Methylicorpusculum oleiharenae: one gene and its partner. The protein of the gene in region 1 interacts with the protein of each later gene in a pairwise test. Links are inferred from orthologs where the notes say so. Each region holds a gene or a part of one and is shown on either strand. Other genes may lie near its edges. The genes, in order: GO003_RS11410 and def.

Region 1 (16,533 bases):
GTCTTTCATACGTGAAGTTACCGGCGAAATCATGTCCGGACGGGGTGACGCCATCCCGGTCAGCCGATTTTCCGCTGACGGCACATTTCCTACCGGCACTTCCCGCCTGGATAAGCGTAATCTGGCATTACAGATTCCGGTTTGGGAGCCGGATATTTGTACGCAATGCGGCAAGTGTGTATTCGTTTGTCCCCATTCGGTCATTCGCAGTAAATTATTTACCGATGACAGCGTTGCCGATGCACCCGAGACGTTCAAGCATGTTCCGGTGCTAAGCAAAGCCTTTGGCAACGGCCTTCAGATCAGTTATCAGGTCTCTCCTGAGGACTGTACCGGGTGTAACCTTTGCGTTGAAGTCTGCCCGATTCGCGACCGGGAAAATCCTGATCGCAAAGCCTTGAATATGGCCCCCCACCCCCCCTTGCGTGAACAGGAAAGCATCAACTGGGATTTCTTCGAGCATCTGCCTGACTATGCCCGTACCGCATTGCATCACAACAAAATCCCTGAAGCCATGCATTTGCAACCATTGTTTGAGTTTTCAAGTGCCTGCGTCGGCTGTGGTGAAACCCCTTATATTCGCCTCGCAACCCAGTTATTCGGCGACCGCATGGTCGTCGCCAATGCAACCGGCTGTTCATCGATTTACGGCGGCAATTTGCCGACAACACCGTGGACAAAAAATGCACAAGGCCGTGGACCGGCCTGGGCTAACTCACTCTTCGAGGACAACGCTGAATTCGGCTTGGGCATGCGCATAGCCATCGATAAACAAAGAGAGTATGCGGCCGAATTACTGTCTTCGTTACGCGAAATGGCCGGTGCAGAACTGGTAGATGCCACTCTACACGCAGATCAAAATGATGAGGCGGGTATTTATGAGCAACGTGAACGGGTCGAACGATTAAAACACAAACTGGCTGACTTGCCGGGAGACTCGCCCAAATACCTGTTGAGCGTCATCGACACGTTGATTAAACGCAGTGTCTGGATCATAGGCGGCGACGGCTGGGGATATGATATCGGTTTTGGCGGTTTGGATCATGTTTTCGCGGCGGGACGCAATGTGAATATTCTGTTACTGGACACCGAAGTTTATTCCAACACCGGCGGCCAAACATCCAAATCGACACCGCGCGGCGCTATTGCAAAGTTTTCTGCCGGGGGCAAAAGCACGCCGAAAAAAGATCTTGCCAGGCTGGCCATTGATTATGAACAAGTGTATGTCGCGCAAGTGGCATACGGCGCAAAAGACACCCAGACCCTGCGCGCTTTTCTTGAAGCCGAATCCTATCCCGGAACATCATTGATCATTGCTTACAGCCCCTGTATTGCTCATGGTGTTGACTTATCGAACAACCTGCGACAACAGGATATGGCCGTCCGTTCCGGACATTGGCCGCTGTTACGATACGACCCTAGGGCCATCGATTCAGGTCGCAACCCGTTGCAATTGGACAGCCAGAAACCATCCATCCCCTTCCGGGATTATGCGATGACGGAAGCCCGCTTCAGCATGCTCAGCCGAACCCATCCGGACGAATCTGAAAAATTCATGCGCCAATCACAACAGGATGTGAATAAACGTTACCAGTATTATCGTGATTTGGCGGATAAGCTCTTTGAAAAGAAGGCCGATATCAAAGGAGAAAAAGCATGAACAGCATCGATCTGAGCACCGACTATTTGGGCTTGAAACTGACCAATCCACTGATTGCCTCGGCTTCGCCGCTATCGCGCAGCATTGATAGCGCCAGACAACTGGAGGACGCAGGTGCTGCAGCGATTGTCATGTATTCGTTGTTTGAGGAAGAACTGCGCCATCAGGAAGAGGAGACCGCCCGATTCATGATCCATCAAGAGATAGGCTTTGGTGAAGCGGATAGTTTTCTGCCCTTTGATGACCGGTTTGAACATGGCTTGGATCAGTACCTTAACCAGCTGAGCGCATTAAAGAATGCGCTGGATATACCGGTGATTGCCAGCCTCAATGGTGTCTCGCTGGATGGCTGGGTGGATCACGGTAAATTACTTCAGGAAGCAGGCGCGGATGCTCTGGAATTAAATGTCTATTATCTGAGCAGCCGGATTGAAGAATCCGGAGAAGCGATAGAATCGCGTTATGTATCATTGCTCGAAGCCTTGCGCCGACAAGTATCCATTCCAATTGCAATGAAACTCTCGCCCTATTTCAGCAGTCCGGCGCATTTTATTAAACGGCTTGATCAGGCCGGTGCCGATGGTGTGGTATTGTTTAACCGCTTTTACCAACCCGATATTGATCTGGATACGCTGCAAGTCATCTCGCAACTGCAATGGTCTCGCTCAGCGGATATTCAACTGTCATTACGCTGGGTCGCGTTACTCTATGGAAAACTCAATTTGTCCCTGGCCACAACCAGCGGCGCGCATAATGCTAACGATGTGTTGAAATTACTGCTCGCCGGCGCCGATGCCATTCAGTTATGTTCAGTCCTGCTTGAGCACGGGCCAGCTTATCTGAGCACTATAAAAGAGAACCTGACTCGCTGGCTGGAAACCAGAGAATATGCGGCAGTATCCGAAATCAAAGGCTTATTGAGCCAAAAACAAATCTCAAATCCGCAGGTTTTTGAACGGTCAAATTATATCAACCTGCTTGACGGTTACAGCCGGTCGAAAGGGGTCAGAAGCTAGCACTCAACTGAATGGATGACCAATGGCCGGATGTCATTCACTTCTTTTTATCGCTGGGATAAAGTGAGGATACATTTCCCGCCGTAGCGGCTTCTGATTCTCCGGCGAATATTTTGGCCGGTCCACGTTTTTTGACCTGATCAATCCGAATTATTTTGTGCATCGGTATAAAGGAGCAATTAACGTTTTCAAACTCTGACCTTAATTTTTCCTCTGTAGGATCAATCAAAATGGAGCTTTTCTCACCAAAGACGAAGTCTTCTACCGTCACGAAGCCATAGATATCGCTTTGATAAACATTTTTAGCATAGATTTCATAGATCTGGTCTTGATTGACAAAAACAACCTTGTATAAGTGTTTATCCGACATTTCAAAAAGTAGTTAATAAAGGGGTCTAACTCGAATGTTCTACAACCATCGAATACTGAACTTTACCCTGTATCAAAAGTGAATCCGGGATTCATTTTTGATACAGATTAGTCATGTGTATTGGGCTGTACTTGCAAGATAATACCGGTCTTAAGCTGACAAAGCGAGTTTGATCATAGCCCTGAAAATAAAAACACCACAATAATGTCAGGTCCATAATAAAGAAACCATGGGCTTGTGGACAATAACCTCAGTCACCGTCCTTATTTTTCTTGATGCGCGACCTGAGTCTTGTGTTTTCAAATGCCTGAACGCGACTGTTTGGATGTTGTTTGAAGAGGGCTTGATGAGAGTAAAATTCAGCCATATTGAGCGTTGACTATCGGCAGTAAGCGGACCACTGCGTTACGCCGCAAGTGACAGCACTTGAGTCGATACTAAATGGATGGCGCATTTTTGACATAGGGAATGCCGCTCGCAACAACGCAGGGTTTTCCGGTTCGAACAGAATTTTACGTCGACGGAAAGTCACATCAGAAAAAATAGTTAGCTCTCGACGTTTTGGCGCGGCAATATTGCATATAGATAATCCAAGCGTAGGTCGGGCAACAGTTTTATCGTTGCCCGACATTGCGGTCTTCAATGATAAAATGGCAGATGTAAAACCACAAATCGTTTCCACATTGAAATATTGTAATGTCGGGCACGAAAAGCATGTGCCCGACCTACAAGGCTTTTTGGCGCGGCAATATTGCATATAAACAATCCAAGCGTAGGTCGGGCAACAGTTTTATCGTTGCCCGACATTGCGGTCTTCAATGATAAAATGGCAGATGTAAAACCACAAATCGTTTCCACATTGAAATATTGTAATGTCGGGCACGAAAAGCATGTGCCCGACCTACAAGGCTACAAAGCCGCTATTCAGAGTTGGCCCAAAACTATAGACGGGTGATCAGATGATCGCGAATCAATAAAAATAAGGATCAGGGATCCTGAATTCAGGTCTTGCAATCAAGCATTTTAGTCATGCCTTTAGATGTAAATTGTTTAAATTTGATTAGCAATGACCAATCGCTATAATGGCCGCAATGACTTAATCACTATTAGGCAAGTTGCTATGACCGATGATGAATTACGTGAAATTGTTGCTAATTTAGCGCTGTCTGTCGCAAACCAAAACGGATGCGCAGCTGGCTAAGACAGATGCCCAACTGGCTAAAACTGACGCGCAACTGGCCAAGACGGATGCGCTGTTGGCTAAGACAGATGTTAAATTGAGCAAACTGGCCGATATGTATGGGGGAGTCGGTAATAATCAAGGCAAAGTTGCCGAAGAGTTTTATTACAATTCGCTAAAACACAAGCTGGAAATCAACGGTATTCAGTTTGATTTTATTGAGAAAAATGTTACACGAAGCAAAGGTGATATTGAAGAAGAATACGGCATATTGCTGGTCAATGGTAAAGACGTATTTATTGTAGAGGTTAAATATCGATTACATCCTAGAGATATAGACTGTTTATTAGGCCGTAAACTGGCTAATTTTATAAAATTATTTCCTGAATACCAGGACTATAAAATTCATTTAGCATTAGCGAGTTTTGCCATAGAAGAAGATGTTAAGCGGATGGCGTTAGAACAAGGCATTACAGTATTACAGCGACGGGGAAATATCATAGAAACATTGGCGGCATAAAAGCAGGTCTGGCTCAGGCCTTTTATTTTCTACGCTGTTTTGCCATCATAGTCCTGAAAACAAAAAAAGCCCTTCCGGACTTTTTTTGTTTTGGTCTAACGCGTCTAAAGTCGCATTTTTTATGGCTAGCCGAGTTTATCCAATATGGCTTGAGCTTGCTTTTTCTGTTCCGGATTGCCGTTCAGGACGACTTCGTTTGCCAGTCCCATCGCGGCTTCGGCATCACCCATATCAATATAGGCTCGTGCCAAATCTATCTTAGTTTCAAATTCATCCATATCCGTGAGATCAGAAACACCAAAATCCAGGTCTAACGAAACTGAACTATCATCGTTCACCTTCTCCGGCTTTTTATCCTCATCAAAATCAAAGTTAAAATTAAAATCAAATTCTTCATTTTCATTCGAAGCGCCATCCTCAGATAAATTGACTGCGCTTGGTACTTCCGGACTTTCCTTCTTGCTGAAATCAGGCAGAACAGATAAATCAAAGTTTAACTCGGGAGGAAGTTTATCCTCCCCATTGGGTGCCGGACTCTTGGTATCACTGCTGTCAAATTCAGGAACACTAAAATCAAAATCAAAACTTTCTATATCGGCAGCATAAGGTGCGTCATCTTTCGTTGAATCACTCTCTGATGAATCGTTAATGGCGGTAAAATCAAATTCAATTGAATTATCTTGAATCTCTGTTTTATCCTGACTTTTCTTGGCTACTGAAATTGAGTCAATATTTTCAAATTCACTTAAGTTAAAGTCAAAATCCAGACCGTCGTCCCCATCGGTTACATTTTCATCTTTTAGGGTATGCGGTGTTTTCAAGTCTGTTTTATCGAAAACCGGTAGATCAAAGTCATAAGCATCTTCTTCTTTAGTCTCAACCTGACTGACAGGAACATCGTCCTGCTCCATTGCAGCCAGCGCTTCTAATTCAGAAGTAAAGTCTGTGCCGAAATCAAGATCCTCCGGCACTTCATTTTTGCTTGCTAAACCGGACGCAGGGATACCGTTGCCGGGACTTATTTCACTAGCCATCTCATTGACTTTAGCCCAAAAGTCTTTGTCTTCCTGTTTGCTAGAACGTTTTAACTCGCTAACGTAATGTTCAAATGCCTCTTTGTTTTCATTGGCATAAAAAATTTCCAGCAATTTTAATTTCAGTACATTATTGTCAGGGGCATCAGAAATAGCATGACGAATTAACTCCTCAGCTTGCTGATAGCGGCCGTAAGCCAAATAAACATCCGCTTCGGATATTGGATCAACTTCATGTTGATCCGTGTCGAAAGCATCGAAATCACTGGGCGTGAATTCACTTAAAAACGAACTCTCGCCCACGGTGCCGACATCATAATTTGAGGCATCTTCTATAGAAGGCACATTAAGCTGCTCTTCTAAATCAGGCAAACTGATCTCGGATGAGGCGGCGAACATGCTATGAATTTCTTCTTCAGCCTGGGACTGGCGTTTTCTTAAGCCGTACCAACCAACGCCACCCAATACGCCTAGTCCAAGCAGCGTGAGAAGTTCGTAATAGTAGTCAGAGAAAAAGCTCGTTTCCGGCTCAGGCGCTTTAACCGGTAATGGTTTGGGTTTAACAGGAGCCGGTTTTGCAATCGGTACAGGTTGCGGCTGAGAAGGGGTAGGAATCACAACAACCGGTTCGCCGATCTTATTCGGTTCAACAGTGACAGGTTGGGTTTCTGAAGCTTTTTCCTTATTTTGTAAGGCTGCAAGTTGCTCGTCTTTCAATGCCAGCAACTGTTGCATAACCGCCAATTGTTGTTCAAGCTTCTCCATTCTGACCTGCAGATCTGACTGAGCCTTGTCCTGCGTAGCTGCCAGACCTGTTGCTGACGACGGAGAAACGGAGTCTTTGACACTTCCGTCCTCCTGATTGCCACTGACTACATTGTCCGTATCAGCCACATCAACAGCCGTTGGAGCAACCAGTTTTAATTCGTTTTCAACAGCTTCCTGCACCGGTTTTTCAACTTCAACGCTTTGCCGGCTTAGCCCGCTTTTCCAGGCCTGATTATGTTTTTGAAACTCAGCAATTGCATCCTGCCTGCTCAGTTTCAATATGACATCTTTACTTGGAATTTTAAGCCGGGTTCCGGCTGTCAACGCATTGACATTGTCCTTAAAGAAAGCCTGAGGATTCGCTTCAAATAAGGCCATCATGACCTGTTCTACTGAAGCTTCTTTTGCCCGGTTTATTTTTGATGCGACTGTCCATAACGTATCGGAACGGCCGACTGGTCCATAGACATTAGGATCGGCAGGTTTGGAAGGGCGTCTTGGTCTTGGCGTGTATTCGTAGTCCTCAGCTGATCTTGCTGACGACTCACGACGGGATACAGGAGCGGAAAAAACAGGAACTACGGCCTGTTGATAGGTTGCAGGAGGATCAACCAGAACAGTAAATTCACGGTATATACTGCCTTTAGGCCAAGTGACCTGAAGCAGGAAATCCAAAAAAGGCTCTCTTAAGGCCTCGGATGAAGTCAACCTGACAACAACAGCCCCATTAGGCTTGGTAATCAGATCAAACCTGATCTTGGAAAGAAAACCCGCCCAAGATAAACCGGCCTCATCGAACTTGTCCGGTGATGCCAGTTTAACTTGAATATCCGATGCATTTTCATCACCTGAAAGTTGCAGTGCAATTTCAGCGTTTAAATTCTGATTCAGAGCTGAGTGCAATTTGATCTCCCCTAACCCTAATGGGAGCGCGCTTGTAGGTGTCAGCAACGATACAAGCGCTAAAGTTCTAGTCAAATTGCGCACATTGTTCTCCTTCTATACACATTTACCACTGTCTAAACTCGGATCGGCCAAATACAGAAATAAGCTTAGCTTAGATGTAATTTTTTACCAGCTCTTCGGCTATTTGCACGCTGTTCAAGGCCGCACCTTTCCTAACGTTATCCCCGACTACCCACAGATCCAAACCCAATGGGTGCGAAATATCTTCCCTGATACGGCCTACAAAAACATTATCATGTCCAGAGGATTCGGTTACTGCCGTTGGGTAACCGCCATCCTTACGCGCGTCCATTACCGTAACGCCAGGCGCACGGGCGAGTAACTTTCTCACGGTATCAACATCGATTTTTTTGCGTGTCTCAATATGGACTGCTTCGGAATGCCCATAGAAAACAGGAACCCGAACAGCAGTAGGATTGACCTGAATGTTTTCATCCTCCATGATTTTTCGCGTTTCCCAAACCATTTTCATTTCTTCTTTGGTATAGCCGTTATCCATGAAAACATCAATTTGCGGCAACACGTTAAATGCGATCTGTTTAGGATAAACCGATGACTGAGCCGGTTTGCCGTTTAATAACGCAGCTGTCTGCTGAACCAATTCCTCGATGGCCTCTTTGCCCGTTCCTGAGACAGCCTGATAAGTGCATACATTGATGCGATCAATGCCCACCGCGTCATAAATCGGTTTTAACGCAACCAACATTTGAATCGTTGAACAATTTGGGTTGGCTATTATGCCTCTGTTTTTATAATCGGCAATTCTATGAGCATTGACTTCAGGAACCACCAAAGGAATGTCATCGTCATAACGGAACTGTGACGTGTTATCTATCACGATACAACCCGCAGCTGCAGCTTTGGGCGCATATTCAGCCGACACTGAGGCGCCTGGAGAAAACAAGCCGATTTGTACTTTGGAAAAATCAAAATCGGCTAAATCCTGTACTTTTAAATAGGAGCCTTTAAAATGGATTCGTTTTCCTTCGGAACGGCTGCTGGCCAGCGCATAGACCTCACCCACCGGAAAATTGCGTTCTTCTAATATCGATAGCATCGCTTCACCGACAGCGCCTGTTGCACCTACGACTGCGACGTTATAAAGTTTTGTCATTGTTTATTACTCGTGTGTTAATGCGGATATATCTGCATCACCTGCTCGGTCATGCAGACGCTAATTATGGCTTTAGAATCTATAAGCACCCCGGCATCTAAAGCATTATTACTGTTTGAACGATCAATGTGTCTCTTGTGGCCTGATTTTTAAAGCATTAACTCCAACGTAATGGAGTTATACGCTCTCAGGTTAATCTTATAAGCAGTCAGTAAATAACCAGGGCGCCCGTTTTGCACGCTCAACTTCATAGGCTTTGATTGAATCGGCCTGCAGCAGTGTTAAGGCTATATCATCCAAACCATTTAAAAGTCGGTATTTTCGGGCTGCATCAATCTCGAATGATATTACTTTAGCGCTGGGCGTAGTTATCGTTTGAGTATCAAGATCAATGGTCAATTGATAGCCTTTATCCTGTTCATTAAACAAATCATCAACGATGCCGCTATTGAGAACAATCGGCAACAGACCATTTTTAAAGCAGTTGTTATAAAAAATATCGGCAAAACTGGTTGCGACAATCGCTCTAAAGCCAAAGTCCTCAAGTGCCCAAGGGGCATGTTCTCGAGAAGATCCGCAGCCGAAATTCTCCCGTGTCAACAATATTTCCGCACCTTGGTACTCCGGTTGGTTCAAAACAAAATCCGGATTTACAGGCCGATGGGTACAATCCATCTCAGGCTCGCCTCTATCCAGATAACGCCATTCATCGAAAAGAAAAGGACCAAAACCTGAACGTCGGATAGATTTTAGAAACTGTTTAGGAATGATCGCGTCGGTATCAACGTTTGCCCTGTCTAGCGGAGCCACTAATGAAGTTAGTCGGGTAAATGGTTTCATCGATTTAGTTCCTGCTCAGCTTGCTGACATCAACGAAATGGCCTGCGATCGCTGCGGCTGCAGCCATTGCGGGACTGACCAGATGCGTTCTGCCTCCGTATCCCTGCCGGCCTTCAAAATTTCGGTTAGAGGTTGAAGCACAACGCTCACCGGGTTCCAGTTTATCGGCATTCATCGCCAGACACATCGAACAGCCCGGATCACGCCATTCAAAACCCGCTTCCATAAACACTTTATCCAGGCCTTCGGCTTCAGCCTGCTGCTTAACCAGACCGGACCCCGGAACGACCATTGCCAATTTGATAGTGGCTGCTACTTTTTTTCCTTTTGCCACTTCAGCCGCCGCCCGCAAATCTTCAATACGCGAGTTGGTGCAAGAACCAATGAATATTTTATCGAGGTAAATGCCGGTTATTGGCTGACCGGCTTTAAGGTCCATGTATTGCAAAGCTCGCAACATGCTCTCTTTTTTGACCGCATCGGTTTCAAGACTGGGATCAGGCACGGAAGCATCAACAGGCACGACTAATTCAGGCGAGGTTCCCCAGGTCACCTGCGGCTTGATTTGCGTTGCATCCAGTTCGACCACTTTATCGAACACTGCATCGGCATCCGAATGAAGCAAACGCCACAAGCGTTCAGCCATAAACCAGTTGCTTCCTTTCGGAGCAAAAGGTCTGTCACGGTAATAATCGATGGTAATTTCATCAACGCCGATCAAACCTGCTCGCGCACCCGCTTCAATCGCCATATTACAGACAGTCATACGCCCTTCCATTGACAAGGCTCTGATGGCTGAACCGGCAAACTCAATGGTGTAGCCGTTTCCGCCTGCCGTGCCTATTTTACCGATGATTGCCAGCACGATATCTTTTGCAGTCACACCCGGCCCGACTTGACCTTCAACCTTGATCAGCAGGTTCTTGGCTTTTTTCTGCACAAGACATTGCGTAGCCAGCACATGTTCTACTTCCGAAGTTCCGATACCGAACGCCAGCGCCCCAGAAGCACCGTGCGTTGAGGTATGGGAATCACCGCAGACAACCGTCATACCCGGCAAGGTCGCCCCTTGCTCGGGCCCGACAACATGTACGATACCCTGCCTGATATCCGTCATATTAAATTCGGTGATGCCAAATTCCGTGCAATTTTTATCCAGCGTTTCAACTTGTAAACGCGAAATCGGATCGGCAATACCCTTATCTCTATCGGTTGTGGGCACGTTATGGTCGGCAACTGCCAGATTTCTGGATCTGCGCCACGTCTGACGCCCTGCCAAACGAAGTCCTTCAAAGGCTTGGGGCGAAGTGACCTCATGGACCAATTGGCGATCAATATAAATCAACGCGGAACCATCGTCGTCCGTATAGACCACATGATCGTCCCATAATTTGTCGTATAAAGTTTTACCTGACATAGCTTTATCAATAATTACGCCGGACTGCCGGCAACGAAGAAAAACACCGGTAAACCGTTTAGCGGTTAAACCGGAAACCATTTAATCAGCTCAATATGGCAAATACTTTCTGAGTAATTTGATCTACGGTGCCTACCCCCTCAATGGAAGCAAAGCGGTTGGAGCGTTCCGGAGCCGAGTAAAAACCCACCAAAGGCTTGGTTTGTTCATGATAGACACTCAAACGCTTGCGAACGGTTTCTTCTTTGTCATCATCACGCTGAATCAAAGACTCACCTGTCACATCATCAACCCCCTCAGTTTTGGGCGGATTAAATTCGATATGGTAGGTTCGGCCTGATCCAGGGTGAACCCGTCTGCCGCTCATTCGTTTGACAATGTCTTCATCTTCAACGACGATTTCTATGACCTGATCGATCACCACACCCATGGTCATCAAACCTTCCGCCTGAGCAATCGTTCGGGGAAAACCATCCAGTAAAAAACCATTGCTGCAATCGGGCTGCGTAATGCGTTCTTTGATGAGGCCCAAAATAATATCATCGGAAACCAAACCGCCCGCATCCATTACCTTTTTAGCTTCAATCCCCAAGGGTGTGCCTTCGCGCACTGCCGCACGAAGCATGTCACCGGTCGAAATTTGAGGAATCTTGAATCGTTCGGTAATAAACTGGGCCTGAGTTCCCTTGCCGGAACCTGGACTGCCCAAAAGAATGATGCGCATAACTAACTCCAATGTGGTTATTATTGTATTTGGAAACGTTCAGACTGATGTAAAGTAAAAATACTGCGCCTATACATAAGCAGAAAGTCAATAGAATTAAACGGTCCATTTTATATCAGAACATCTATTAACTCTTGTAAAAATATGATTATTTCCCTATTCTTAGCCGGTTTTATAAAACTTAGGAGTAAAGTTACATGCGCGTTGCAGATTTAATGACAACTAAAGTATTCACGGTTGACCAGCATGACATGGTTGATCGCGTCTTTTTCTTGATCCATTACGAAAAAGTCAGGCATTTACCTGTGACAGAAAAAGGTAAAGTGATTGGCATTGTCTCTGACAGGGATTTATACAAAGCGCTGGGGCCTAAAAGCAATTCCAAATCGATTGAACCGGTTGAAGGATCAACTTTACTCCATGTGATTCCCCAAAAAGTTCAGCACATTATGCGCCGGGGCGTATTAACCGTTAACCCTGAAACCTATGCGTCAGAAGCGGCCGCAATTATGGCTGAAAACAAAGTAGGCGCATTACCTGTGGTTGACCAGAATCATAAATTAGTCGGCATTGTATCGGCAACGGATATTCTGAGGGTTTTTGCAAAGATTCAAAAAGCCAATGAAGCGCGCGAAGAACGCATTTCTGAAGGCGTCAGCCATACTTAAGCTTTAAAACAAAAAGCCCTTCGGGGCTTTTTTATTCCTTTTTCAAAGTAGAAACATGTGTCTCCCGAAGCAATAACTGAACAAACCCGGCATTGGCTGGAGACCGTCGTCATCGGCTTAAATCTGTGCCCTTTCGCCCGTAAAGTCCATGAACAAAAACGCATTCGTTACAGCATCTGCTTTGAGCTCAATCCCGCTTATTGCCTTGATCTGTTGCTTGAAGAGTTTAAACAGTTGGATCAAAAACCCGATATCGCGACAACCTTGCTGATTTATGCCGAGGCTTTCTCTGAATTCGATGACTACCTGGATTTACTCGGCTTGGCCGAGGACTTACTGATCGATAACGGTTATGAAGGTATTTATCAACTGGCAAGCTTTCATCCTGATTACCGTTTTGATGGCTGTGATGACAACGATCCTGCCAATTATACCAACCGGTCACCTTATCCCATGCTGCACCTGCTGAGAGAGAGCGACCTGGAAATGGCGATAGCACAACATCCTGACGCAAGTTTAATCCCCGAAAACAATATAGCTTTGACCCGGAATTTAGGTTTGGAGCAAATGCAAAAACGCCTGGCGGCCTGTTGCGCGAAAAACAAAAACGCTTGAAAATAAAAAGCCCGCCCTTGAATGCAAGGGCGGGCTTTTTAGTCACACGTGAAAATTCTTATCAGCAAAGTTGATCAAGCAGCAACAGACGTTTTACGTGCCCGGGCAAAACCAAACAAACCCAACAAACCCGTACCCATAAACCACACAGCTGCGGGGATAGGAACAGGCGAGCCTTCATCAGGAGTGATGAAGGCTATGTCTTTAGAGCTGCCACTGCCACCATTGGGGCCTGGCCCTACTGACTGAGCTCTGATACCGAATGCAGTGCCTAAGAATACCTCTTCCAAAATTTTACCCGAGCTGGCAAATGTAAAACTGGTTTGGGTAATCAAACCCGAACGCGAACCCGGATCTCCAATTGTCAACAGTACATCAGGCGTACCATTGGAAAACAAATTGTCGCCAGAACCCTGGAAATTGTTGCCACCCCCATTGTTCAGAGTATTAAAACCAACTTTTTCAATATCGTCACCTTTTATAGCTAAATTGTTGGCTATAAACCCATTGTTCAAGTCAAATGCGATACCCAGAATATCGCCGGTATTTGGACTGTTATCGGCAATTTTGACATTGACAGTGAAAGTGTCAGTAAGGTGGTCAATAGTGACAACATAATTGACAGCATCAGAACCGTATTGAACAAAATCATTAAATGTTACAGTGCCTGCACTTGCAGAACCGGCACTTGCCATTAATAAGCCCGCGAGCATCGCGCTACCAGGGGTAATTTTTTTCATACAAGGACTCCGATTGATAAACATCAAAATAATTAACTCAGTCTTTGCTAGTATAAACCAAATAAAATATTGTGACCAATATCACAATAACAGATAAATTTTTTTACACTCTTTCAGAGCAAAAACCCGCTGTCCCCTACCCTGGTAAAGCTGCCTTCTCTGAGGTTGTTCCCAGTACCCATAACCCACTTCAGGACAGAACGTTACCAAAATCATAAATCAAAGGAGCAAAGCCAATTAGCTTTCTTGAATTAATTGACGATTTGCCCGACCTCAAATTTTCTCAAATAATCCCCCAACTGAAAATTCTCCTTAACCTCATCATGCGGGATTAACACATACTTCCAAGCTTTACCGCCGTTTTTCAATAAGTACTCGCCAGCATTCTGACACCATTTAGAAGCAGCGTCTGCTTTCGCCTGTACGATTGCATCGGTCATTTCCGCTTGTGACTTGGTTTCTACCATCAGTACGCACTCGTTCGTTTCAGCAACAAAGTCAGGCACATATTCGGGATGTTCTCCGCCATCACGATAGAAGATTTTGAATTGGCCTTTAGCCGGCTTAAACCACTTTTGTGCGTCACGCTCCAAGATCACCGCAAAGCGGCGTTCGGTATCGGAATCAAACTTTTGCACAGGATATAAACACTTGCTGAATCCGCCAAACAGCATCTGTTTGATCTTGTCTTTCTCTGTAACAGTATCGCGATAGGAATTGACGGCTTGTCCTGCTGCAATGGTATACGCGCAGCTTTTTAATGGGGTAAAGCCGCTACGCACCTAGACCTCATACGAGTCAGCTTTTTCCCAAAAGTGCGCAGCCATTTGCGTGTAGATGAATTTGGCAATCAGCGGGCGATGGTTGCTCAGTACAGTGTTGATTTCTTCATCCGACAACGTCATATCTTTGAGATGCTGAACTACTTGGCCCGACAGGTCATACAGCAAATCTGCATGGTCATCGTAGCTTATATCGTCATAGTCAATCAGCGCATGAACAATATAGTTTTCGGGTTTGTCTTCTGTTAAGCCAATCTGCGAAACCATGAACACTTGCTCGTTGGTTCGTAAATTTTGAATGACAATATCGCGTTCTGATGGATGTAAATTCAGGCCGCTTAAATCCAGCGTAAAGGCTTTATAACCGTAACTGACTTCGCCTTTCGGTACGACGATGACACGCGGAATATCTATAGTATGCTGCACCAGCAATTCAGTAGTCTTTGCCGCAATGTCAGCGACATCAACCGGATGTTCCAAATCAAACAGTGATTGTTGCCCTACTGCTAATTGTTCCGTCACCGCTTTTATCACGGATTGTTGCACAGCATCATTCAATAAGGCTTTGCTAGTGGCAACGGTTTGCGGTGCGTGTTGTAGCTTGTTTAGCTCAGCGATAACAAATTGCGCAACCGTTTGTTCAGCAATTCCAGAAAAAATCGGTTGTTGTTCTTTATCAGGCAATGGGTAGCAAACGCCACCTGAAGTGCTACCTCCAACTAAGGTATCCAAGTTAGAAATAACCGACACGCTAATGGTTTTGTCATCAGCGGATGGGGCATCCAGTATCACTTGTTTCAAGCGCAATGGATTCTCCGGATTGTTTGCTTCATCTAAAATGTGTTGAAACCTGTCGTGCGCAACAATATTCAATCTATCTACCATTGCAACACCGGTACGCTTTCCATACGGTAAACGTAAACCACGACCGATGGATTGTTCAATCAAAGTCCTGGCATTGGCGGCACGTAACGGCACTATCGTATACAGATTAGTAACGTCCCAACCTTCTTTGAGCATGTTGACGTGAATAACAATTTCAGTCGGTTCATCATGGCTTTCTACCGCCAATAACCGGGAAATCATTTCCTCTTCAGCAGCACCTGATTTACTGCTATCCACCTGAATGATTTTGCCTTGATAGCGGCCCTCAAAAAACGCCGACGATTCCATCAACTCCAGCAATTGCCCTGCGTGTGTCGTGTCTCTGGCAATCACCAGCATAAACGGCTTAACCACCGATAAATCGTTTTCGTGCGCATAAGTCAGCAGTTCAACCTTAGTCGCTTCATGTAATCGAATACCATCCATCAGCTTGATACGTTCAATATCTGCTGCCGAATGCTGCGATGGATCAAAGTTGCGTTGCGTGACAACCGCTGGTTCCTTAACAAAACCATCGTCCATCGCTCGCGCTAATGGATAATCTACAACGACATTTTTAAACGGTACGGGGCCTTTGCTGGATTCGGTAAATGGCGTTGCAGTCAGTTCCAAACCCAATAACGGCTTTAATTCATTTAACGCACGAATACCCGCATCAGCCCGATAACGGTGCGACTCATCCATCAACAACACCAGATCAGGCAATGCAGCAAGGTAGTTAAAGTAGCTATCGCCCAGATATTCGGATAAGCGTTTGATGCGTGGCGCTTTTCCGCCGCGCACCTCTGAGTTGATTTTAGAGATATTAAAAATGTTGATGGAAATAGACGAAAATACATCCAGCGCACGACCTTTCACTTCATAGTCGTCGCCGGTGATGATTTTGGGTGAATTAACCGCAAACTCCGCAATGCCTTTAAACACATACTTGGGTGTATTAGGCGTAAAGTCCGCGATCAACTTATTATAGATGGTTAAATTGGGTGCTAAAACAAAAAAATTGCTAATGCCATGCGCCAAGTGCAAATAGCTGATGAAGGCACCCATCAAGCGCGTTTTACCCACGCCCGTTGCCAGGGCAAAGCACAATGATGGAAAGTCCCGTTCAAAATCCGAAAGTTTAGGAAATTCAGATTTTAGAATGTCCAGTATGGCCGCAGTATCCCGTTTAGGATGCAATATGTCAGGTGTTGCAGTAATGGCTTGTTGTAACGCTTCCAATGATTCGCGTTGC
Region 2 (14,702 bases), 750 kb from region 1 along the record:
CAGATTGACACTTAAGTCTGTGTAGTCATGATGGATGTTGATCAGCGGTGACGCTTTCTCTACCTGAATGGCTAATTCTTCATATAGCTCGCGTTCCAGGGCTTGTTCAACGCTTTCGCCCGCTTCAACTTTTCCGCCCGGAAACTCCCATAAATCGCCTTGATGAACCGTTGACGGACGTAAAGAAATAAGTACTTCGCCAAGCGCATTCTTTATTACGCCTACGGCAACATGCAAAGCAGCTTTCATGTGTGATTACCAAGCCATGGTTTTGAGTCCAGTCTTATTAACATCACGTTCTGTATTCAGCGTTAATTTTTACATAATCGTAGGAAAAATCGCAGGTCAGAATTTCTTGCCTAGCTTGGCCGCGCCCTAATGAGACCGTAACCGTTATTTCCTCCTGATTCATGACGTGTTGTCCGGCAGCTTCCGTGTAACCAGCTGCGCGTTCACCGGCTTTGACTATGCAAACATCACCCAGATAGATATCGACAGCTTCCAGTACCATATTGTCAATGCCTGACCTGCCGACCGCAGCAAGAATGCGCCCCCAGTTCGGGTCGCTGGCGAAAAACGCGGTTTTGACCAGTGGCGAATGCGCAATGGTTTTGCCGACTCTGGCGGCTTCCTCGTCACTGGCGGCAGTATTCACAACGATGCGCATGAGTTTGGTTGCGCCTTCACCATCTCGCACAATAGCCTCCGCCAGTTGTTTGCAGAGTGCCAAAACGGCTTGCGAAAATACTGCATAGGCTGGCGTGTCAGCTCGCAGTGCTGGCACCTCTGAGCCGCCGCTGGCCATCAGAACACAGGCGTCGTTGGTGGAGGTGTCACCATCGACAGTAATGCGGTTAAATGATTGCTCAACAGCCGCAGTCAAGCATGCCTGCAATAACGGTTGGGCAATTTTGGCGTCGGTTGCGATAAATGCCAGCATTGTTGCCATGTTCGGCTGAATCATGCCCGCACCTTTGGATATCCCCGTTATCGTGATGGTTTTGCCTCCAATGTCAATAATTTGCGAGGCTCCTTTGGCAAAGGTGTCGGTGGTCATGATGGCGCGAGCGGCTTTTTCCCAATGATCAATGGCCAGATCTCTGACTGCGTTTGGTAAAGCGGCCTGAATTTTATCGACACGTAAGGGTTCGCCGATGACGCCGGTTGAAAACGGCAGGACTTGATCGGCATCGCCATTGACTAATTCGGACAATCCGGCGCAGCTTGACAGAGCGTTTTCCATGCCCGATGCACCGGTTCCGGCATTGGCATTGCCGGAATTGATCAGCAGCCAGCGAGGACTTTTTGACAAATGCGCTCTGGCGACATGGACCGGCGCCGCGCAAAACGCATTTTGTGTAAATACTGCCGCGCAAGTTGAATCCGGAGCCATTTCGACGACCAATAAATCATCGCGTAAGGTTTGTTTAATGCCGGCACACGTTGTACCTAAGGTAATACCGGCTACCGGATGCATGGGTGGAAACGGCAAAGCGCCAACTGCCATAGGATGACCTCTTATTGTATTTGAATGATTTTTGGCGAAAAACCGCTAGCTTATTGATTTAAGCTTGTTTATGCAACCCAGTTTGAGGATTGAGACAGCTAGAATTGTTATCAAGGAGAGTTAATGAAGCGGATTTTTAATACGACAAAAGATGCGGTGTAACCGATATAAACTCTAACACAGAGGTCAAATAATTCAGGGCCACTGACTTTTACCTAATGCCATTAAGTTAAGCCTATTTTGTAGGAGCGGTCCATGCCCGCGATTGAACCCCATTCGGTCGCAGGCATGGCCGGCTCCTACAATACAGCCTATCGATTTATTGCGATGGCCTTATCTTAAAAGCATTGGTCTATTGGGTGGCAGCCAGCTCTTTCGGCCCATTGACATCTTCCGGATCGCCTTCATAAGGGGTCGCATATTTACAGTCTTTTTGCGGACACACTTTTTCAACGCCGCGCCGTTTGGTCGATTTTACGGTAAGAATAGGCCATTGGCAGGACGGGCATTCTTCCTTGATAGGCGCATCCCACAACGCATAGTTACATTTGGGATACTCGGAGCAGGAGTAAAATATTTTGCCGAACCGCGATTTACGCTTGAGAATAGTGCCCGCTTTGCATTGAGGGCAGGTAACGCCTGTATCCAGCGGTTTTTCCAGCGGCTCTATGTGCTTACATTTGGGATAAGCGCTGCAGCCGATGAACTTACCGTATTTACCGGCTTTGATGACCAAAGGCGAGTCGCATTTCGGGCACGTTCTTCCTTCTACGACTTCAGGCGCATCGGCGCTGCTGCCGTCTTCATTTAAATTCCGGGTGTAAGAACATTCCGGATAATTGTTGCAGCCGATGAAACGGCCGTTGCGGCCCAATCGAATCGATAGTTGACTGCCGCATTCGGGACATTTTTCATCAATCGCTTCATGCGTCACATCCTTGCGTTGAACACTTTCATCTTTTTCATGGATGAGCGTGTTGAAGGGGTTCCAAAATGCATGCATTAACGGAATCCACTCTTTTTCTCCGCGCGAAACAGCATCTAACTCATCTTCAAGGTTGGCCGTAAAATCGTAATCGACGTATTTGGTGAAGTGTTCGGTCAGGAATTTATTGACGATTCGTCCCACGTCAGTAGGATAAAACCGCTTGCTTTCCAGTGTGACATATTCACGATTTTGCAAAGTCGAAATGATCGATGCATAGGTAGAAGGCCTACCTATCCCGTGTTCTTCCAATGTTTTTACCAGGCTGGCCTCGCTGTAGCGGGGCGGCGGCTCGGTAAAATGTTGCCCGGCCAGGATGTCATTAAGCGGGACGGGACGTCCTTGTTCTAAAGCCGGTAAAAAGTTTTCTTTGTCATCGCCTTCCTGGGTATCGTCAATGCCCTCGAGATAAACGGCCATAAAACCCGGTTTGGCTATGGTTGATCCGGTCGCACGGAACAAATGTTGCTGCTCTTCACCGCAGCAAAAATCAATCGCCACCATGTCTATCGTGGCGTGAATCATCTGGCAGGCGATAGTGCGTTTCCAAATGAGATCATACAGTTTGAATTGTTCAGCGCTCAGGTATTTCTGCACATCGGCGGGCTGGTGCCTGATGGAAGTCGGTCTTATGGCTTCATGTGCTTCCTGGGCATTTTTTGACTTGGTCTTGAATAACCGGGCTTCTTTGGGTACGTTGATTGCGCCGTATTTTTCGGCAATCAATTCCCTGATTTCCAGCACCGCGTCAACCGACAAATTAACCGAATCGGTACGCATATAGGTAATCAATCCTGCGGTTTCACCCCCCAGGTCAATCCCTTCGTACAGTTGTTGGGCTACCATCATGGTGCGTTTGGTGGTAAAGCCCAGTTTGCGCGCTGCTTCCTGTTGCAAGGTCGACGTGATAAAAGGGGGTGCCGGATTGCGACTTCGTTGTTTTTTCTCAACTTTGACAACATGCAGCTTGCCGTCTGCAGCATCCAGCAAGGTTTGTTTGACCTGGCTGGCGTGCTCTTCAGTTTCAAAGCTGAACTGGTTGAGCTTTTCGCCATTGAAATGAGTCAATTTGGCTTTAAACGTTTGCTCCTGCGCTGTCAGTTCCGCATCTATACTCCAGTATTCCCGCGTTTTGAACGCTTCTATTTCCAGTTCCCGTTCGACAATCATTCGCAGGGCCGGACTTTGAACGCGTCCGGCGGACAGGCCGCGGCGAATCTTTTTCCAGAGTAAAGGGGATAATTTAAAACCCACAAGATAATCCAGAGCTCGTCGGGCCTGCTGGGCATTGATTAAATTGATCGAAAGTTCGGTCGGGTTGGCGATGGCTTCAGTCACCGCTTTCTTCGTGATTTCGTGAAAAATAACCCGGTGTACCGGCTTGTTTTTAAGCAGTTTTTTATCTTTCAACAATTCGTAAAGATGCCAGGAAATCGCTTCGCCTTCTCTATCAGGGTCAGTCGCGAGATAGAGGGTTTGAGCTTCTTTGATAGCTTTGCTAATGGCCTGCACATGGCGCTGGTTGCGATCAATGATTTCATATTTCATCGCAAAGTCATGTTCCGGATCTACAGCTCCCTCTTTAGGGATCAGATCCCTGACATGACCATAGGAGGCCAAAACATGAAAGTCTTTGCCCAGATATTTTTCAATCGTTTTAGCTTTTGCAGGGGATTCTACAATGACGAGGTTGTTACTCATTAGGTCTTTAATTCGAGGCCGGTTTAATGCAAGTAAGCAGGAATCTGATCGTAAACAATATCTTCCATTCGCGAAAAAGCAATTTCTTCATCGGGCTGACTTAACAATACCATCAAGACGATCCATTTCAGTTTTTCCAGAGAAATCTCTTCGTTTTCCAGTGCGACTGCACGGTCTATAACGAGTTCACGGTTGGCAGGCGACAGAATGCCGTTATGTTCAATAAACATCAAAAAATTGCGGCATTCAAGATCCAGTCTTTCAAGTTCCTGACTCGAAAATATACGGAAGGCATGCGAGGCCGAAGGATTGATTTTGCCTTGCAAACTCAAGGATTCCAGCCAATCGAAAGCCTTGCTGACTTCGGTTTGATCAAATCCCGCTTCTTCAAGTTCGTTCTTGATCATCTCACTATCGGGCAGGATTTCAATCTCATCCTCCATATAGTTTTCAAACAGATACATCAAGACATCAAAAATATTTTCTTTCATAGTGGTATTAAATTATTTAATGCGGGTGTAACACCCGCCGGGCATCGATTCAATGTAGCCTTGAAGTTCCATAACCAGCAACATTGACGAAATGACTTCAACGGATTGGCCTGTGCTTTCTACCAGTTTATCAACAGAAGTGGGGCTAAACATGATCAGATTCAATAATGTTTGTTGCTCCAGGTCAAGCATTGATTGTGATAAAGACGGCGTTGATATGGCATCTTGTTGATTGTATTGACCTAATTCTTCAAGAATATCCTGAGACGTTTCAACAAGTTTTGCGCCTTCTCTGATCAGCGCATTACATCCTCGGGCGAGCGGGTTATGGATGGACCCGGGAATAGCAAATACTTCCCGGTTTTGTTCCAGTGCCATTCTGGCCGTGATCAGTGAGCCGCTTTGTTTGGCGGCTTCCACCACCAGTAAGCCCATACTCAAGCCACTGATGATACGATTACGTCTGGGAAAATGGTTCGCTTTCGCGGTGGTGCCGGGCGGAAACTCCGAAACTAAAGCGCCGGTTTCCGAGATCCGGGTCGCCAAGGCTTTGTTACAGGCAGGGTACACCCGGTCGAGCCCGGTTCCAGCCACGGCAATGGTAAGCCCGCTAACCAGCAGCGCGCCTTCATGACTCGCGGCATCTATCCCCAATGCCAGTCCGCTGGTAATGACAAAACCGGTGCTGGCCAGAGATTTGGCAAAACTGAGTGCAGTCTCTCGGCCCAGGTTAGAGGGATTTCGGCTGCCGACCATGGCAATTTGCGGTAAGTCCAAAATAGAGGATTCACCTCTGAAAAACAGTAATGGCGGCGGGTCCGAAATTTCTTTGAGCAAAGCAGGGTAAGCCGGATCACTAATGGTTATAACGCCTTGACGGGGCGATTCCAGCCACAGTAAATCGCTATCTACTTGAGACCAGTCAGGTGCTCGAATGAACTCAATGCTTTTATCATTCAAGCCTAATGCGGCAAGAGCGGTTCTGGATTCCTTAAATAACCGTTCCGGTGTGTGTGATTGCAGCAGTCTTAGAAAAGTTCTGCAGCCAACGCCCGGCGTGCGTAATAACGCCAGCCAGAATTTAAGATCATTGGCGGGGATGAGGCTGTTCAGGGGGTTCTTACACGGTCAAGAACATGAATAGCCTGTGTGGCTTCCATAACGAGGGCATAGCTGACCCGTTCAAAGACTCTGAATACCATCAATTTGCCGGCTATTTCATCGGGCATTTGAATCTCTTCATTACGCTGTATGCTAAAGGTATCGCGAACTGTCTTGCCGCTACGGTAGATATCGAATACATGACCAACGCTAATATTATCAACTTGACCTTTGTCTATGGACACTACGTTGTAACGGCCGATTTGCGTGACACCATCCAATACATTGATGATATTTCCCTCTATTGTCTCCTCAGGGGCGTGAGGAAAATAATTAAGCGTGAAATCGCCTTCTTCACGCGTCATCAACCGGTCACCGGTCCGAATTTCGCTGGTAGATTTCGTAATGGTCAGGGTGGCGGGATCGCCTTTCTCATTGAGTGTCGCTTCGGCGATATATTTTGCTTCATAGCCCAGAATTTCCTCTGAATTTGGACATTTCAATGTGTCGCCCTGCCGGTATATCGTATAAGAGAGCGTTTCTGGTGCCTCGATGGCGCGAACATAGACGCGATCTCCGGCGCCCGCCAGTAGACGATCGCCGGCAAAATCAATGATGTAAGGCGCGTTATCAAGTTCATTAGGCCCGACAATGCGAGGAGATACCAGATACTTGGCAATGGTTTCAGACGGGATCAGTTTGATTGCCTGTCTTAAATCGGTTTCACGGATACGCGGCGTCAGTTTTACGTAGTCCGCATTCTCTGAGGTTTCGTAGGATGAGACATTCGTGTTTGCAAGGTTTAAGCGCGGCTGGCCATCAACCACGGAAAAAACGATGGTATCGCCTGGATAGATCAAGTGGGGGTTTTCAATTTGCTGGTTGGTTTGCCATAAATAAGGCCATTGTTCGGGGCGTTGTAAAAATCGTCCGGCAATATGCCACAATGTATCCCCTTCGACCACCGTGTAATGGTCAGGGTGATTGGGGTTTATTGCTATCAATTCCTCACTGATGGCTAAGTTGGATATTAGAAGTGCCAATAATCCCAAAAGGTTACGCAAGGCCATAAACAGGTTCCTGATCGGTCATTTTTATGTGGTGTGATTTCAAAGTTTAGATTAAATCATATAGAATTCCAGCATTGAAAATTCTGCAGGAGAGATTGTTGAGTATTTTGACTATTTTAGAGTTTCCTGACGAGCGTCTGCGAAAAAAAGCATTACCGGTTGCGCGGGTTGATGAGGGTATCAGGAAGCTGGTCGATGACATGTTTGAAACCATGTATGAAGCAAAAGGTGTCGGTTTGGCTGCTTCGCAGATCGATGTTCATCAGCGTATCATAGTTATGGATGTCAGCGAGGACAAAAAGTCGCCCTTATGTTTGATCAATCCCGAAATCATCGAAAAACATGGTGTCGAAGAAGGCGAAGAAGGCTGCTTATCAGTGCCGGGCTTTTTTGAGAAAGTTAAACGGGCCGAACGCATCAAAGTGAGGGCGCTGGACAGACAAGGCAAAGCGTTTGAAATGGAAGCGGATGATTTATTGGCGATCTGTGTGCAGCATGAAATGGACCATTTAGAGGGCAAATTATTTGTGGATTACATTTCCCCGTTAAAACGGCAACGCATCAAGCGAAAGCTAGAAAAAATTCACAAGTTGGAACAAAAAATCTTATGAGAATCGTATTTGCCGGTACGCCGGAATTTGCTGTACCTGCGTTGCGTATGCTGCTGGCTTCACCGCATGAGGTCTGCGCTGTTTATACACAGCCGGATAAACCGGCGGGCCGCGGGCGAAAGTTGTCTCCCAGCCCCGTCAAAGCCTTGGCTCTTGAGTCCGGAATTCCCGTGGTTCAACCCGTGTCACTCAAAAATGAGGATGATTTCAAGCAGCTGTCTGAATTGAATCCCGACCTGATGGTTGTTGTCGCGTATGGAATGATTTTGCCGCAATCCGTATTGGACTTGCCAAAATACGGCTGTATTAATGTGCATGGCTCTTTGTTGCCCCGGTGGCGCGGCGCGGCACCTATTCAAAGAGCGCTGATGGCGGGCGACAAAGAGACCGGTGTGACGATCATGCAAATAGTCCGGCAATTGGATGCGGGTGATATGTTGCATAAGGAAGTTTATCGGATAGAGCCCCATGATACGGCCAGCGATTTGCATAATAAACTCGCACAATTGGGCGCTGTCGGGCTTAGCAAGGTGATCGATCAGCTTGTAAAGAACGCGTTGCATCCGGAAAAACAGGACGAAGCTTTAGTGACCTACGCAGAGAAACTCGACAAATCCGAGGCTTTGATAGACTGGAGTCAATCTGCCGAGGTGCTGGCGCTTAAAGTCAGAGGCATGAATGCTTGGCCGGTGGCTCAAACCACTTTTAACGGCGATGTCTTGAGAATATGGTGTGCTGAACCGGTGAGTATTGAATCGAACGAAGCGCCGGGTACGGTTTTAATCAACGATAAACAACTGGACGTACAAACCGGAAAAGGTGTATTGCGTTTGTTGGAAGTTCAATTGCCCGGCGGAAAACGTGTTTCAGCCCAAGACTTTATCAACGCCCATGATCTTCACGCAAGAAGACTGGGTTGTGACGCGTGAACGCAAGACTCCTGTCCGCCAAAATTATCAGCCGAGTCTTAAAAGAAGGGCAGTCGTTGACGGCGGCTCTTGATCAAATGTTGCCGGAAGTCATGACGCCTCAAGACAAGGCCTTTGTTCAGGCGATTTGCTACGGCGTTATCAGACAGTTTTATCCACTGGAGTTTTTGCTCAATCAATTGGTAACAAAACCCATCAAAGATAATGAAGTCAAAGTGCTGGCGCTAATGGGTATTTATCAGCTAGCTTACATGCGAGTTAAAGAACATGCGGCCGTATCAGAGACGGTGGCCGCGTTGCCGAGAAAAAAAATCTGGGCAAAAGCCCTGATCAATGCAGTGCTTAGAAACTACCAAAGACAGCAGGAGCAGTTGCAGGCTAGGCTGGACAGTGAACCCATGCTGGCGGCCGGCCACCCGAAATGGCTGATCGCATTAATTGAGCAGGATTGGCCGGAACAGGCCGACAAGATTTTCCTGGAAAATAACCGCCAGGCGCCTATGGTGCTCAGAGTTAATCAGGCGCGCTTGACTCGAGGTCAATACCTTCAGAAGTTGACTGACTGCGCCATTAATGCGGCAGAGTTTACCGTTGCTCCTGCTGCATTGGTCTTGGAACACCCTGTGCCGGTTGACCAATTACCCGGCTTTGGTGAAGGGTTGGTGTCGGTTCAGGATGCCGCTGCACAACTGGCCGTCGGGTTATTGGGCGTCGATGCCGGGCATCGAGTACTGGATGTCTGCGCGGCGCCGGGCGGGAAAACGGCGCATCTACTCGAAACTCAACCGGAGCTTGCTGAATTGGTGGCGCTTGATTGTGATGCGGCCAGAATGCAGCGAGTCGAGGAAAATATGGTGCGCCTGGGTTTGAAAGCGACTCTACTGGTTGGCGATGCGGCGCGGCCTGATTCCTGGTGGGACGGCAAACCGTTTGACCGTATTCTGGTCGATGCACCGTGTTCGGGTTTGGGAGTGATTCGTCGGCATCCGGATATCAAGTTATTACGCAAGCCGGATGACATGGCTAAATTGGTCGAGTTACAGGCAAGTATACTCAACGCGATATGGCCTTTGCTGATGCCGGGTGGTGTTCTTGTTTACGCAACCTGTTCTATCCATAAACAGGAAAATGAATTCCAAATGGCTAAATTCCTAAAAGAGCATGATGATGCCCTGGAATTTACCATTGAACCTTTATGGGGTATTCAAGCCAGTGTTGGCAGGCAGATTTTGACCGGAGAGTCAGGTATGGATGGTTTTTATTATGCGCGCTTACGCAAACAGTAAGTCTCTTTCTTTGCTTTGCCTACTGATTTTGGCGGGCATTTTTCCTGTTTCTGTCACGCCTGTTCACGCTCAAACTCCCCGAATTGAGATTAAGGATGTACTGATTAAACGGCACGACGGTGCTTATCAGTTATCAGCCAATATTGTTTACAACTTAAGTAGCAAAGCCAGGAATGCTTTGCAAAAAGGTATCCCTCTGTATTGGGATGTGTCAGTCAAAGTGGCGCAAAGTCGAAACTGGATGTGGGATAAAACGATCTTTAGCTATTCAACACAGCTTCGTATTCAGTACCAGGCTTTATTCAACTCCTACCGTGTCACCCGAATCGAGAATAACGAGAGCGAAAGCTATTCTAATTTGCAGGCCGCGTTGACAGACATGGGGCTCATAAAGGATTTGATGCTGGTAAAACAAAGCGAAATGGACCCGGATCAAAATTATTATGCAGGCATTAAAGTCAATTTTGACAGGGAAGCACTGCCCTTGCCGCTGCGGCCGGAATCCTATGTTAATTCTCAATGGTACTTATCGAGTGATTGGATGTTATGGCCGGTAGAAAACTGAGATTCCCGGTCAGTGTGCTGATTTTTGTCCTTTTCGGCTTTGTTCTGCTGTCTTTGCAATTGATGAGTTCGGCGACTCAGGAGTCATCGGAGTTAAATGAGCTGTATTCCTGGCTGTTGATCATCAATGCCTTGGGGTCGATCATTTTACTGGGACTGATCAGTGTCAATACCGTTTCATTGGTCCGGCAATTAAAAAAACGCGAAGCGGGCTCAAGACTGACGACCCGGATGGTTTCGTTATTTGTGTTGCTGGCTTTGGCCCCTGCCGCCATCGTGTTTTATTTTTCCATGCAGTTTTTGCATCAAGGCATTGACAGCTGGTTCAATGTGGAAATTGACAGGGCCATGGAGGATTCCCTGGAATTAAGCCAGGTGGCGCTAGATCAGCGAATGCGCTGGTATCTCAAGCAAACCGAGCAGTTGATCGACCGGTTGAGCGATAAGTCAGAAGCCGGGGTGACTCTGGAAATGGAGCATATGCGGGATTTTTCGGGGGCTTCGGAAATGACGCTTTTTTCCCGTCAAGGCCGGATTATTGCTTCCAGCAGTATCAATCCCAGTGAGATTTTGCCCAGTATTCCCGATGAGCATATCTGGATGCGCCTTCGCCAGAACAGCAATTATGTCGCATTAGATCCCTCGCTTGAGGAGCAATTGCGCATACAGGTGATTGTTACGGTTAATTCAGATGATATTCAATATTTGCAGGCGCTATATCCTGTTCCTCTGAGAATCACCGATCTAGCGGATTCTGTCGAATTTGCTTTTGTGCGTTATCAGGAAATGAATTTTCTCAGGGATTCATTGAAACTCAGCTTTTCGCTGGCGCTTTCTCTGGTTTTGTTAATGAGCTTATCGGCAGCCATTTGGGTTGCTTTTATCAGTATCCGGGAAATTGTTCAGCCGGTTAAAGAACTGGTCAAGGGAACTCAGGCGGTCGCGCAGGGTCATTATGAGCAATGCCTGCCTGTTATGGCTCAGGATGATTTGGGATTTCTGGTCGAATCCTTCAATGACATGTCTCAACGCATCGCCAGGGCCCGCGATGAAACGCGCATGGCGGGGATAGAAGTAGAAAATCAGCGCGCCTATCTTGAAACTATTTTGTCCAATTTGACGGCAGGCGTTATCAGTTTCGATAGGCATTATAAAATCCGCACTGCCAATCAAGCGGCCTATCGTATTTTTCATATTCAGGTCAGCCGGTTTGTTGACCAAACTTTGCTGGATCTGGCGGATGAACATAAAGAGCTGGCCGAACCGTTGCGGCAAATTCAGGAACTTCTGGAGCAGGCGGATGATATCTGGGAGCAGCGTATCTCTTTTCTGGGCATCAATGGCTTGCAAGAGCTGTTATGCCGGGGAACGCCCTTGTTTTCGCCTGAGGGAAGCCGGGTTGGGGCTGTTGTGGTGTTTGATGACGTGACTGATTTAATCCAGGCTCAAAAAAATGCGGCTTGGGGAGAGGTTGCCCGGCGTTTGGCACATGAAATCAAGAATCCATTGACGCCAATCCAGTTGTCCGCAGAGCGACTGCAGCTTAAACTGGCTGGTGAGTTACAGCCAAAATCGCAGGAAATTCTGCTGCGTTCTACTCAAACGATTGTTCAGCAAGTCGAAGCCATGAAAGAAATGGTTGACGATTTTTCTCAATATGCCAGGTCTTCAAAAAAACAAACCGAAAATATTGATTTGGCTATATTGGTTCCCGAAGTATTGGCGCTTTATGCCTTGCAATCCGGAGTTAAATTTATTACCGCTTTTGACGATAATCCTCTTGTTATCAGCGCTGATCGTGTTGCAATCCGCCAGGTTTTGCATAATTTAATCAAAAATGCGCTGGAAGCGGCCGGAAAGACCGGAGAGATTCATATCGGACTAAGCCGCGCGAGAAAAAATAATGCGCATTTTATCGAAATGTTGTTTCGTGACAATGGCCCAGGTATCCATGAGGATCAGGTGGACAAAGTCTTTGAACCCTATGTGACGACTAAAGCGAAGGGCACCGGTCTTGGACTCGCGATAGTTAAAAAAATCATTGAGGAACATGGTGGTTCGATTTGGGTCGATACCGTTTATAAAGAGGGTGCGGGTTTCGTTGTACAGTTGCCCGCCGTTTAACGTTTTATTCTTGAGTATCCTATGAATGTACAAGCAGCACATATACTGGTAGTGGATGATGAGCCAGATATTCGCCGGTTAGTCCGGGAGATACTGGAAGACGAGAGCTATCGCGTCTGTGTCGCCGAAAATGCGGCGGAGGCGAGAACGCTTAAAATCAATCAAAACCCGGATCTTATATTGCTCGATATCTGGATGCCCGATACGGACGGAATTACCTTGCTCAAGGAGTGGGTAAGTGAAGATCCTGTGTTGTGTCCGGTTGTTATGATGTCGGGACATGGTTCGGTTGAATCGGCAGTTGAAGCGACCCGTCTGGGTGCGTATGATTTTTTGGAAAAACCGCTGTCACTGGCTAAATTGCTGTTGATTGTCGAGCGCGCTTTAGAATCCGGAAAACAGTTTAGCGATAGGGCTTCATTAAGGCCGTTGATTCAGGACATTGAGCCGGTAGGAAAAAGCGCGGCCGTAGCGCGAACCAAAGAGCAGTTAAAGCGCTTGGGTCAGCATGATGCACGCGTTCTGTTTCAGGGTGTTGCGGGTGTGGGTAAGGAGCTTTATGCACGTTATATGCATAACAACAGCACGCGGCGTGAAGGAGCCTTTATTGCCGTTGCGGTTGGCAGTATTTCGCCCGAAAACTCAGCCATTGAGTTTTTTGGCAAAGAACAAGCCGGAAAAATTTATCCTGGACTTCTGGAGCAGGCCAATGGTGGAACCTTGTTTTTGTCGGAAGTCGGCGGTATGGATAAAGATTCTCAGCAACGGTTGTTGGGCGCTCTTGAATCCAGTTCATTTCTAAGGGTAGGCGGAGGCGAGCCGGTGCGTGTCGATGTAAGAGTCGTCGCATCGACACGGACACCGCTGGAAGAGGAAGTCAAAGCGGGGCGTTTTCGCCAGGATTTGTATTACTTGCTCAACGAAGTCACGATGGAAATCGCACCTCTACGCGAACACAGCGAAGATATACCCGGGTTATTGAATTTTTATGTCGATTATTTCAATACTCAGGAGAAATTGCCATTTAGAAAATTTACCATGGCGGCGCAAAATTATCTGCGAAATTACAGTTGGCCGGGCAATGTCAGAGAATTGAGAAATCTGGTCCAAAGGCTGATGATACTTGGTGTCGGTGATGATATGGATGTTGAGGAAGTCAAATCAGCATTAGGCTCGGTGACTGAGGGAATAATAAATAGTTCTTCAGTGCCTGAGTTTTATAACATGCCTCTCAAAGAAGCCAGAGAGCATTTTGAAAAAGCCTATCTGGAGTATCATTTTGAGAAAAGCGGAGGCAGCGTCGCCAAGTTGGCATCGATTATCGGAATGGAGCGCACGCATCTGTATCGCAAGCTGCACTCGCTTAACATCAAATTGTGATGATCAGGGCAGGGCGGCTACAAATAAATGCTCTGAATAATATAAAACTTGAATAAAATGTGTTTTTTGAGTAATATTCTCGATCTTTTATTAAGCCTTAACAGATCAAACAGCGACAATGAAAACATTTAGTGCAAAGCCAGCAGAAGTTAAGCGCGATTGGTACGTAGTTGATGCAGAAGGGAAGACGCTTGGCCGCCTTGCCACTGAAATTGCACGACGTCTTCGCGGTAAACACAAACCAGAATTTACGCCACATGTCGATACCGGGGATTACATCATCGTAGTCAACGCTGAAAAAATTGGCGTTACAGGCAATAAAGAAAAAGACAAAATGTATTACCGTCATACCGGTTATGTGGGTAATATGAAATCAACCAGCTTGGGTAAGCTGAGACAAACTTTTCCTGATCGTATTATAACTACTGCCGTGCAGGGAATGTTACCCAAAAATCCACTAGGTCGTGCAATGTTCAAGAAATTGAAAGTTTATGCAGGTCCTCATCACGATCATCAGGCTCAACAGCCAAAAGTTTTAGAATTATAAGCGGGTAGATCATGGCAGCAGCACAGTATTACGGAACAGGCCGTCGTAAAAGCGCAGTAGCGCGAGTTTACGCTACATCCGGCACGGGTAAAATCACGATCAATAAACTAAGCATAGAAGAATATTTTGGCCGTAAAACCGACCAGATGATTTCTCGTCAGCCTTTAGAGTGCGTTGATATGGAAAGCAAATTCGATATAAACGTGATTGTCAAAGGCGGAGGACCTTCCGGTCAAGCAGGCGCAATCCGTCACGGTTTGGCCAGGGCTCTTATGGCATACGACGAAGCTTTACGCCCATCGTTGAGAAAAGCCGGTTATGTTACGCGTGATGCGCGTGTTGTTGAACGTAAAAAAGTCGGTTTGCACAAAGCTAGAAAACGTCCACAATACTCAAAACGCTAATT

The links.
Region 2: the proteins of GO003_RS11410 (region 1) and def interact in binary tests that used the Escherichia coli proteins (3 or more experiments, as listed by UniProt). The link is inferred for Methylicorpusculum oleiharenae from one-to-one orthologs.

The regions. Positions count from the first base shown.
Region 1 is NZ_WUTY02000001.1:2,508,598-2,525,130, reverse strand. What follows is about bases 6,618-9,440. They hold GO003_RS11410 (aspartate-semialdehyde dehydrogenase), read right to left. Parts: upstream 8,629-9,440; coding sequence 7,606-8,628; downstream 6,618-7,605. Other genes in these bases: leuD (3-isopropylmalate dehydratase small subunit), read right to left, coding at 8,827-9,440; GO003_RS11415 (FimV/HubP family polar landmark protein), read right to left, coding at 6,618-7,535. Outside these bases: nifJ (pyruvate:ferredoxin (flavodoxin) oxidoreductase), read left to right, coding at 1-1,660; GO003_RS11430 (dihydroorotate dehydrogenase-like protein), read left to right, coding at 1,657-2,676; GO003_RS11425 (DUF1820 family protein), read right to left, coding at 2,714-3,046; GO003_RS11420 (hypothetical protein), read left to right, coding at 4,303-4,746; more of GO003_RS11415, read right to left, coding at 4,872-6,617; more of leuD, read right to left, coding at 9,441-9,468; leuC (3-isopropylmalate dehydratase large subunit), read right to left, coding at 9,473-10,885; adk (adenylate kinase), read right to left, coding at 10,971-11,609; GO003_RS11390 (CBS domain-containing protein), read left to right, coding at 11,825-12,277; GO003_RS11385 (DUF1415 domain-containing protein), read left to right, coding at 12,335-12,892; GO003_RS11380 (VPLPA-CTERM sorting domain-containing protein), read right to left, coding at 12,967-13,632; GO003_RS26575 (hypothetical protein), read right to left, coding at 13,884-14,414; GO003_RS11375 (DEAD/DEAH box helicase), read right to left, coding at 14,415-16,533.
Region 2 is NZ_WUTY02000001.1:1,756,195-1,770,896, forward strand. The notes cover bases 5,868-8,709. They hold def (peptide deformylase), read left to right. Parts: upstream 5,868-6,953; coding sequence 6,954-7,466; downstream 7,467-8,709. Other genes in these bases: GO003_RS08165 (LysM peptidoglycan-binding domain-containing protein), read right to left, coding at 5,868-6,855; fmt (methionyl-tRNA formyltransferase), read left to right, coding at 7,463-8,395; rsmB (16S rRNA (cytosine(967)-C(5))-methyltransferase RsmB), read left to right, coding at 8,392-8,709. Outside these bases: GO003_RS08140 (Nudix family hydrolase), read right to left, coding at 1-249; bifunctional glutamate N-acetyltransferase/amino-acid acetyltransferase ArgJ, read right to left, coding at 293-1,507; topA (type I DNA topoisomerase), read right to left, coding at 1,860-4,193; GO003_RS08155 (DUF494 family protein), read right to left, coding at 4,217-4,684; DNA-processing protein DprA, read right to left, coding at 4,697-5,785; more of GO003_RS08165, read right to left, coding at 5,794-5,867; more of rsmB, read left to right, coding at 8,710-9,681; GO003_RS08185 (DUF4390 domain-containing protein), read left to right, coding at 9,659-10,246; GO003_RS08190 (sensor histidine kinase), read left to right, coding at 10,228-12,369; GO003_RS08195 (sigma-54-dependent transcriptional regulator), read left to right, coding at 12,391-13,749; rplM (50S ribosomal protein L13), read left to right, coding at 13,868-14,296; rpsI (30S ribosomal protein S9), read left to right, coding at 14,308-14,700. UniProt on the Escherichia coli protein: Removes the formyl group from the N-terminal Met of newly synthesized proteins. Requires at least a dipeptide for an efficient rate of reaction. N-terminal L-methionine is a prerequisite for activity but the enzyme has broad specificity at other positions.